Regions from separate parts of the Mesorhizobium sp. M0808 genome, predicted to be linked through region 1. Evidence: predicted binding sites of a transcription regulator. Region 1 holds the regulator's gene; each other region holds the start of a gene.

Region 1 (3,275 bases):
AACGCCGATGACCTTGTCTTTAGCCTGCGCCACCGACGCCAGCGCCAGCGTCATGGCGACACCCGCCAGAATGGCGGTCGTGAATTTCTTCATCATATCCTCCCTGCGCCGCGTACGGCGTGACCAATTGGCTCAAAGACCAGCTTAGAAGCTCTAATTTTTTCGAGCCTCGAAAAAATACTGGCCCGATCTCCGGCTGCTGTCAACATCGATTCTGATGGATTTTAATGACTCTGCGAGTTTTTTCGAGCGTCGGAATAAACGATGACAGCGCAACCTGCATCTGACACTATTTGCCTGCGTCCGACACTATTTGTCGGACATTACCGACGGCTTCCGGTTCATGAGCGGCCGCGGCAACCGGGAGGAAAGCAAAACAATGTCGGTCGGAATCCGCCATGACGATTTGCGCCGGCGCAACCGGGCGATGGTGATCTCGGCGGTGCGCCGGGCCGGCCAGCCATCGCGTACTGAGATCGCAGCTACTACCGGCCTCAGTCATTCGACCATATCGGCGATCTCTTCCGACCTGATACGGGAAGGCATCCTCGCCGAGAGCAAGGCAAGTGAGCCCGTTTCGTTGAAACGCGGTCGTCCGCAGGTCGGCCTCGCCCTCAACCCGGAAGCGGCGGCGGTGCTGACCGTGGTGTTGTCGCTGAATTTCCTGTCGGCCGCCATTATCGACTATACGGGACAGGTGGTCGCCGAGGAACAGCGCCGGCTGGACACGCTGACCATGCCGCGCGACGAGCTGATCCGTGAATGCATGGCCATCGTCCGGCGCCGGCTGCAGGATCCAGACCTTGACGTCCGCAGTGTCGCCCGCATCGCCCTGGCGATTCAGGGCATTACCGACTCCCCTGCACGCGCCATGCTGTGGTCGCCGATCACGCCGCAGACCGACATCGCCTTTGCCGACATGCTGGAGGACGAATTCGGCATCCCGGCAACGGTGGAGAACGACTGCAACATGATGGCGGTGGCTTTGCGCTGGCGCAATCCGGATCGCTATCGCGACGACTTCATCGCCATCCTGCTTTCGCATGGCATCGGCATGGGGCTGGTGCTGAAGGGCGAACTGTTCACCGGGACGCATTCCTCGGGTGGCGAATTTGGCCACATGATCCATCGTCCGGGCGGCGCGCTCTGCCGTTGCGGGCGGCGCGGCTGCATCGAGGCCTATGCCGGCAACTACGCCATCTGGCGCAACGCCAGGCAGATGAGCGAAGAAAGCGAACCGATCGCCGACGTCAGCGACGCCGACATGCGAGCACTGGCGGCCCGGGCGCGCGAGAAAGATGGGCCGGAACGCGAGGCCTACCGCAAGGCCGGCGAAGCGCTGGGTTTCGGTCTCGGCTCGCTGTTCGCGCTGATCGATCCGGCACCGGTCGCGATGGTCGGCGCCAGTGCCGCCGCCTTCGATCTGATCGAGCCGGCCTTGCGGAAGGCAATCGCCCAGACCGCCGGCGGCCAGCATTCGGGCTCGATCTCCTTCGATACAGAGCCGAACGAATTGCCGCTGATCCGCGAAGGCTGCGCGATGCGGGCGCTAAGCTTCGTCGACCAGGAGATTTTCGCGCCGGGCGCGCAAATGAGGCCCAGCGTCAGAAAGAACGTAGCCTGACCAGGCGGGTCAATCTTCCCTGATCGCATAGCCGGCACCGCGGATGGTGCGGATGACATCCGGCATCCGGCCGTTGTTGACGGCTTTGCGCAGCCGCCCGACATGCACGTCGACGGTGCGTTCGTCGATGTAGATTGTCTCGCCCCAGACATTATCGAGTAACTGGCTGCGCGAGAAGACACGGCCCGGATGCCGCATCATGAACTCGAGCAGCCGGAATTCGGTCGGCCCGAGCCTGATTTCGCTCTTCTTGCGATAGACCCTGTGCGATTCGCGATCGAGCACGATGTCGCCGACCTTCAGCACGCTGGACAGCACTTCCGGCTTGGCGCGCCGCAGCAGCGCCTTGACCCTGGCCATGAATTCCGGTGTCGAAAACGGTTTGACCAGATAGTCGTCGGCGCCGGTCGAAAGCCCGCGCACCCGGTCGCTCTCCTCGCCGCGCGCGGTCAGCATGATGATCGGCAGCCGCTCGGTTTCGGGGCGCACCCGCAACCGACGACAGAGCTCGATGCCGGAAACCGCTGGTATCATCCAGTCGAGCACCAAAAGGTCGGGCACATTCTCCTGCAAACGGATCTCGGCTTCGTCGCCGCGTGTCACCACCTCGACCTGGTAGCCTTCGGATTCGAGATTGTAGCGGAGCAGCACACCCAATGGCTCCTCGTCCTCCACCACCATTATGCGTGGTGCGATCATCGGCTGGGCACCCCCATCATGTCACCGGTGCGGACATTGTCGTTTCGTCCTGCTTCGGACGATTGACCGGCAATTGCTCGCCGGTCAGCACATAATACGCATTTTCGGCGATGTTGGTGACATGGTCGCCGATCCGCTCCAGATTCTTGGCGCAGAACAGCAGGTGCGTGCAAGCGGTGATGTTGCGCGGATCTTCCATCATGTAGGTCAACAGCTCGCGGAACACGGACGTGTATTTGACGTCGATGCGCTCGTCGGCGGCACGCAGCTTGGCCAACGCGGCCGCATCGCCTGCAGCATATTCCTCGATGACACCCTGCACCTGGATGAGAACCAGCTGCGCCATCGCGTCGATGGAATGCGACAGGTCCCGCGGCGTGGCGCTGAGGCCGACCGCACTCACGCGCTTGGCGATATTCTTGGCAAGGTCGCCGATGCGTTCGAGGTCGCCCGCCATGCGGATCGCTCCGACCACATGGCGAAGATCGTGGGCCATCGGCTGGCGTTTGGCGATCAGGGTGATGGCGCGGTCGTCCAGTTCGCGTTGACGCGCATCCATGATGGCGTCGTCGGAAACGACGCGTTGCGCCAGCACGTTGTCGGAATTCAACAGGGCCTTGGTCGCCCCGCCGACCATCGAACCGGCGAGGTCGGCCATGTCGCGGATCAGCTTGCTGATCTGCTCGAGATCCTCGTCGAAAGAAGCGACTGTGTGTTCGCCCATGGTCCTGTCCTCATATGCATGATCGGAACGGCTCAGCCGAAGCGGCCAGTGATGTAGTCCTGCGTGCGCTTCTCGCGGGGCGACGTGAAGATCTTCTCGGTCCGGTCGAACTCGACCAGTTCACCCAGATACATGAAGGCGGTCTGGCGCGACACGCGAGCCGCCTGCTGCATGTTGTGGGTGACGATGACGATCGTATAGTCGGCTTGCAATTCGTCGATCAGTTCC
Region 2 (3,275 bases), on a different contig from region 1:
AGACGAAGTGCGGGCACCGAACGGTCGCCGCGCCGGCGGTCGGCGAGCAGTTTGTGAGCATTGCGAATGGCCGTCTCGCCACCCTTTACCGCAACATACATGCTACGCCTCCATCATCTTGATGCGCGTCGTGCGCGGCAGGCAGGCAATTGCGTCGAACGTGGCGAGGATGATATCGACGCCACGCGGAAAACGCTGGTTGTTCTGCTTCCATTGCTCGACGAAATGGCGCGGCATTTGCGCCGGCGCGATCGTCGCCGTCTTCTCGATGCCCGGGCCTTCGAGCAGCAGCGCAGCGCCGGAGACGAGATCGCCGACCTCGAGGATCAGCGTCGTGGAGCGATCGGGATAATCCTGGGTGCCTTGCGAAAACCCGTCGAACGCCATCATCTCGGCCGGCGTGGCGATCAGCGCGAAATGCGCGTCGGCCGGGGTGTTGGCCAGCGGCGCGCCGGTATGGAAGCCAAGCCAGGATTTCACCGCCGCCGACCCCTGCAAAGCCGGGTCGAGCCAGAGCGGCGTGTCGTTGTCGCACAGCGTCAGCGCAACGGCGCCGGCGGTGGCCGATAGCGGCACCGGGGGATGGGCGAGGGCCGGCAGCGGCTGCACGCTGCCTGGCCGCGCCATCGCGTCCATCACGGCACGGAATACGGTCTGGGCATTGAATACCGGATCGGCGAAGCCGCCTTCAATGGATTGAGTGGCGATATCCATCAGTCTTCTCCGCCCATGGTGAAGAAATCGACCTTGGTCGCCGCCGTCTCGGCGCGGCGCTGTTCACGCGCCTTGGCCAGTGCCGCCTGCAATGGCGCAACGATCCTGATCTCGACCTCATTGCGGTGGGCCGGGTCCTGCCACAGCGCATCGGCGATTGCCGCCAGCCTTGCCTTCTGCTTGTCGCGGCCGAGCGCGTAGCAGTGGCCGACATGGCCGGACGCAAGCCGCACCGTGGCACGGGTGACCGTCGCCTCGCCGACATTGAAAGGGGCACCACCGCCGCCGATGCGGCCGCGTACCGTAACCAGGCCGGTTTCGGGGCCACGCAGAAGTTCCGCTTCGCAAGGCAGGCCGGCTTCGTCCCAGAGGCGGACGATGTCGTCGCCGGCCGATTGCGCCAGCGTCGCCATCACGGCCTTGCGCTCGGCCTGCTCTCGCGCTTCCCGTCCTCGCATGGCCGGTGCTCCTCGTCTGCGTTCATTTGTCTATTGATATAGACAACTATACAAATTATATCCATTATCTAGCGCGTGTCCATGACGGGCACGTGACACGGGCCAAAAGACCGGCGCGAGGAATTGGGGCGGGAGATGATCGGACAAGCCAACAGCATCGAGCGGCGCAGCGGTGTCGCGCTGTGGCGGCAGATCGCCGACCAGATCCTGCATTCGATCGCCGCCGGCGATTTTCCCGAGAATGCCGCGCTGCCGCCGGAGATCGCGTTGGCCGGACGCTATGGCGTCAACCGCCACACGGTGCGTAGCGCTATCGCAGCGCTGGTGCAGGAGGGTGTGCTCAGGGCGGAGCAGGGGCGCGGCACCTTCGTGCTGTCGCGCAAGCGGCTGTCTTATCCGATCGGCGCCCGCACCCGCTTTTCCGAGGGATTGCAAGGACAGGCGTCCGAGCGGCATATCACCTTGCTCGCGTCATCGATCGAGCCGGCCAACCGCCGTGTCGCAGAGGGCTTAGGCCTTGCGACGGGGGCCGATGTGATACGCCTGGAAACGCGCGGCGAAGCCGATGGAATGCCGGTGTCCCGCGCGGCCGGATGGTTCGATGCCAGGCGCTTTGCCGGCATCGATGCCGCCATGGCGGAAACCGGTTCGATCACCGCATCGCTGGCACGTTTCGGCATCGACGACTATCTCAGGCAATCGACCGTGCTGTCGGCGCGCCATGCCGATGCCGCCGACCTTGCTGACCTCGACCTGCAGCCCGGCGCCATCGTGCTGGTGACGGTCGCCGTCAACGTCACGCCCGACGGTCAGCCGATACAGTTTTCGGACTCGCGCTTCCCGGCCGAGCGGATCGAGCTCAAACTGTCGGCGCTCTGAGATGCGGCAGCCCTGGCATCATCCGACTTGAATGACGGCCTTGATCAGGCCGGACTTCTCATGCGCCCAGCGGGCGAGGTCGTGCGGCGTCTCGCCAAGCGTGGTGCGGTGGGTGACCAGCTTTGTCAGCGGCAGCGCGCCGTTGCGGATCGAGGCGGCGACATGGTCGAAATCGGCACGCAGGGCGTTGCGGCTGCCGATCAGCATCATCTCGCGCTTGTGGAATTCGGGATCGGAAAAGGCGATGTCGTCCTTGACGACGCTAACCAGGACCAGCGCCCCGCCGTGCGCGACGTGGGCGAAGGCCGACTGCACCGACCGGGTGTTGCCGGTGGCATCGAAAACCACGTCGAAGCCGTCGCCGCCGGTTGCTTCCCGCACCAGGTCGGCAGCAGCGCCCCGCGAGCCGTCGAGGGTCGCGAAGCCGAGTTCGCTTTCGGCGAAACCCAGCCTCTCCGCACTCATGTCGAGCAGCGTCACGTCGAGCCCGGCGATGCGGGCGAACAGCGCCGTGCCGAGCCCGATCGGGCCGGCACCAATGACCAGTGTGCGCGCACCTGGATCAGCGAGCGAGCGCCGCACGGCATGGGCGCCGATCGCCAGGAATTCGACGGCGGCGGCATCGGCCAGCGACAGGCCGTTTGCCGGATAAAGATTTTGCGCCGGCACCAGGATCTGCTCGCACATGGCGCCGTCGCGGTGGACGCCGAGCACCTCGATCCTGACGCAGCAATTCGGCTTGCCTTGCCGGCAGGCGATGCATTTGCCGCAGGCGAGATAGGGATTGACGATCACCGCTTCGCCGACGGCGAGATCGACGTCCTCACTAACCTCGATCACGGTGCCGGAAACCTCGTGGCCCATGATGCGGGGATAGGCGAGGAACGGGTGCTTGCCTTCGAAGATGTGATAGTCGGTGCCGCAGATGCCGACATGGCTGACGGCGACCAGCGCCCAGCCGGCGGGGGGCGCGCCAGGCGCCGGACGGTCTTCGAGGACAAGTTCGCCGGGCGAGCGGCAGACGACGGCTTTCATGCTTCAATCCAGTCGGTTCATGGCACCGCCGGCCCTGCTGTCGCGAGGCCGGCGGTTATTGGGAGGCAGTCTATTTGCCGCGGCGGCGCAGCCCGTCGAAATAGACGATGACGATGATCAGCACGCCGGTGATGATGCGCTGCCAGAAGGCGTTGACGTTGAGCAGATTGGCGCCGTTGTTGATGGTGG
Region 3 (3,275 bases), on a different contig from region 1:
GTCACGCCCATTTCCATAATTGTACAAGTATCCAGATATTGGATGGTTCAAGCTACCAACCCGATATATGGACGTCAAAACCAGGGCCACTGTGAAACTCATCGCAGCGACTACCCCTGCAGCATACAGTCGCAACCACTGGCGCCAACGTAGCAATTAGGAAGCCTCTCTTTGATACGAGTTTGAATCTTCATTTCAATCTTGATGATGTGGAAACCCCGGCAGCATCACTTGGCGAATCATGCCTTTGATATTCTACTTCTTGGCACGGTTTTCATGTCCCTGACACATCGTCGGGGCAGGACGCGGCCTTCGTTTGGAGATCGCAATGCCTGTTTCAGTCAGACCTTCGCTCGCCGGATTCTTTGCCGGCTCGAACCCGACCCCTCCGGTGCATCTCGGCAGGCGCTACGACACCTCTGGTAATTTTCTCAACGAGCCCGGCAACACGGTCGTCTGCCATCTCGTCAACGGCTCGGCTTCGGAAGCGGTGATCATCGACGTGCGCGAGCGCATGCGCGCCATGCCTGATGCCGACGGGCTGGCCTTCACGCCCGTCTCCAGCCTGCACATGACGCTGTTCCAGGGCATCATCGAATACCGCCGCCGGCTTCCCTATTGGCCGGAGGATGTGCCGCTCGACACCAGCATCGACGACATGACCCGCCTCTATCAGGAACGCCTGAACGGCTTCGAAGGCTACGGCGCCTTCAAGATCAAGGTCGTCGATGTCGTGCCGACGGCTTGACCGTTGCCGGCGCAACCGATGAGGACGTGCATATCCTGCGCGCATGGCGCGATGCCTTGTCGGCGCCTTTCGGATACCGGCATCCCGACCACGACACTTACGTCTTCCACATCACGTTCGCCTACCAGATCCGGCGTCTGGCGGACGAAAGGGCGTCCGAGTGGCAAGATCTGTTCGACGATTGCCTCTCGCTGTTTGCCCGCCAGGCTCCGGTGATCGAGCTGCGGCCACCTGCCTTTTGCCGCTTCAGGGACATGGAGCATTTCGAGGAGTTGCTGATCCTCGGCTGATCCCATCCAAGCCGCCCGGACGGCAGCGGTTTGGGTCAACTCGCCTTCGCGCCAAACGCGCCTGCGGGCAGTAACAAAACTGACATCAATCCGACACCGCAGGTTCATGCCGTTGCGCTAGCGAGGGTTAACAGACCTTCAACCGCGACTGGACTGGAACTTACCCCATGTCAGCAACGCCAGAAATGTCAGCTACGCTCGAAATCCGCGGCGTCACCCGCCGGTTCGGCAAGAACACCGCCGTCAGCAATGTTCACATCGCGATTCCGCAAGGCCAGATGGTCGGCATCATTGGCCGCTCCGGCGCCGGCAAATCGACGCTGCTGCGCATGATTAACCGCCTCATCGATCCCAGCCAGGGATCCATCCTGTTCAACGGCGTCGAGGTCTCCCGGCTGCGCGGCTCGCCGCTCCGACGCTGGCAGCGCGACTGCGCCATGATCTTCCAGCAGTTCAACCTGGTGCCGCGCCTCGATGTGCTGACCAATGTGCTGCTCGGCCGGCTCAATCACCGTTCGACCGTGTCCAACCTATTTGGCATGTTCTCCCGCGGTGAATGCGCCGAGGCGGTTGCAGCCCTCGAGCGCCTCGACATCGCCCGCACCGCCCTGCAGCCGGCCGGCACGCTTTCCGGCGGCCAGCAGCAGCGCGTTGCGATTGCGCGCGCCATGATGCAGCAGCCGAAGGTGTTGCTGGCGGATGAGCCGATTGCCTCGCTCGATCCGCTCAACGCCAAGGTGGTGATGGATTCGCTGCAGGACATCAATTTGCGCGAGGGCATCACCGTCATCACAAATCTGCACACGCTGGATACGGCCCGCACCTACTGCAACCGCATCATCGGCATGGCCGCCGGCAAGGTCGTCTTTGACGGCCCGCCCGAAGCCCTCAACCGCGAGGCCGTGCGCATGGTCTACGGCGCCGACAGCAATGGCGGCGAAATCTCCGAGGCCATCACCTCCACCAGTGTCACCATCAAACAGAAAATCGCTGCATCCGCCGGACCGCTCGAGCCCGCATTCCCGGGATATTGAGAACGGCCTGATCGCCCGCCCGCGTCAAAGGCACCTGTCAAAAAATTCGAACGCTACCGGCGCGAGGCCGGGACCAACAGGAGAGAGATAATGTTCAGGAAGATGGTTTTTGGCGCCGTTTCATTGCTCGCTATCGCGGCAAGCGCCGCTCACGCCCAGGATATCAAGGAATTCCGCATCGGCATCCTTGGCGGTGAAAACGAAGCGGACCGGCTGCGCAACTTTCAGTGCCTCGCCGATCACATGAAGTCCGAATTCGGCTTCGAGAAGGTCTCGCTGTTCCCGGCCGCCGACTATGACGGCGTTATCCAGGGCCTGCTCGGCGGCACGCTCGATTTCGCAGAGCTTGGCGCGTCGGGCTATGCCAGCGTCTACCTCAAGGATCCGAACGCCGTGACCCCGATCCTCACCACCCAGCAGACCGACGGCGCGACCGGCTATTATTCGATCGGCCTTGCGCTGAAGTCGTCCGGCATCACCGACATCAAGTCGGCCAAGGGCAAGAAACTCGGCTATGCCGACCCGGATTCGACCTCCGGCTACCTGATCCCGCTGACCCAGATCCCGAAGGACACTGGCGCTTCGAACGAAACCTTCTTCGCCTCGACCCAGTTCAATGGCGGCCACGAGAACAACCTTCTCGCGGTTCGCGACGGCAAGGTCGATGTTGCGGTTGACGATTCCTCGGGCATCGGCGACTTCAAGAACGGCTACACCTCCGGCACCTTCCACAAGGAAGTCGCCAAGGGCGCCGTGGACCCCAACGATTTCGTCGAAGTCTGGCGCTCCGGCTCGATCCCGAACGGCCCGCTGGTCGTGCGCACCGCACTCGGCGGCGATATGAGCGCCAAGCTCGCCAACTTCTTCACCAGCCTGCCGGCCAAGGACAAGCCTTGCTTCGAGGCCATCGAAGGCGGCGATTTCACCGGCTACGTTCCGGTGAAGCCGGACTTCTACAGCGTCATCGTCGAAGCCCGCAAAGCCGCGATCGGCGGCTGACGACAATTGCGGAAAGGGCGGCGTCCATTAGAGCGACGTGCGTCCACTTGGACGCACAAAGTACGCTCTAACACTTAGATGCCGCATCGTGCTTTCCGAAAGTCAACTTTCGGGCCGATGCGGTCGCCGCCCTTTTTGCGTGTCCGCTCGTGACCCCGTATGACCTTCGCCGCTACAATTCGTTCAGACGCGGTCCGGCAGGCA

The links. The regulator PhoB, encoded in region 1, activates phosphate uptake and scavenging genes when phosphate is short. The targets are predictions, from matches to a motif close to TGTCATNNANCTGTCAT.
Region 2: the regulator PhoB is predicted to act here: its motif matches at 1,254-1,270, upstream of phnF (phosphonate metabolism transcriptional regulator PhnF).
Region 3: the regulator PhoB is predicted to act here: its motif matches at 1,119-1,135, upstream of phnC (phosphonate ABC transporter ATP-binding protein).

The regions. Positions count from the first base shown of each region.
Region 1 covers NZ_JAMYOX010000003.1:207,612-210,886, forward strand. Annotated here, with positions in the region: gene xylF (D-xylose ABC transporter substrate-binding protein) at 1-93, opposite strand, end outside; gene NKI25_RS06700 (ROK family protein) at 380-1,624, shown strand; gene phoB (phosphate regulon transcriptional regulator PhoB) at 1,634-2,323, opposite strand; gene phoU (phosphate signaling complex protein PhoU) at 2,340-3,047, opposite strand; gene pstB (phosphate ABC transporter ATP-binding protein PstB) at 3,080-3,275, opposite strand, start outside.
Region 2 covers NZ_JAMYOX010000004.1:258,057-261,331, reverse strand. Annotated here, with positions in the region: gene NKI25_RS08640 (carbon-phosphorus lyase complex subunit) at 1-101, opposite strand, end outside; gene phnH (phosphonate C-P lyase system protein PhnH) at 103-714, opposite strand; gene phnG (phosphonate C-P lyase system protein PhnG) at 714-1,172, opposite strand; gene phnF (phosphonate metabolism transcriptional regulator PhnF) at 1,308-2,051, shown strand; gene NKI25_RS08620 (zinc-binding alcohol dehydrogenase family protein) at 2,070-3,086, opposite strand; gene NKI25_RS08615 (ABC transporter permease) at 3,157-3,275, opposite strand, start outside.
Region 3 covers NZ_JAMYOX010000004.1:266,053-269,327, forward strand. Annotated here, with positions in the region: partial or broken gene NKI25_RS08665 (DUF1868 domain-containing protein) at 329-1,038, shown strand; gene phnC (phosphonate ABC transporter ATP-binding protein) at 1,206-2,072, shown strand; gene phnD (phosphonate ABC transporter substrate-binding protein) at 2,163-3,071, shown strand; gene phnE (phosphonate ABC transporter, permease protein PhnE) at 3,231-3,275, shown strand, end outside.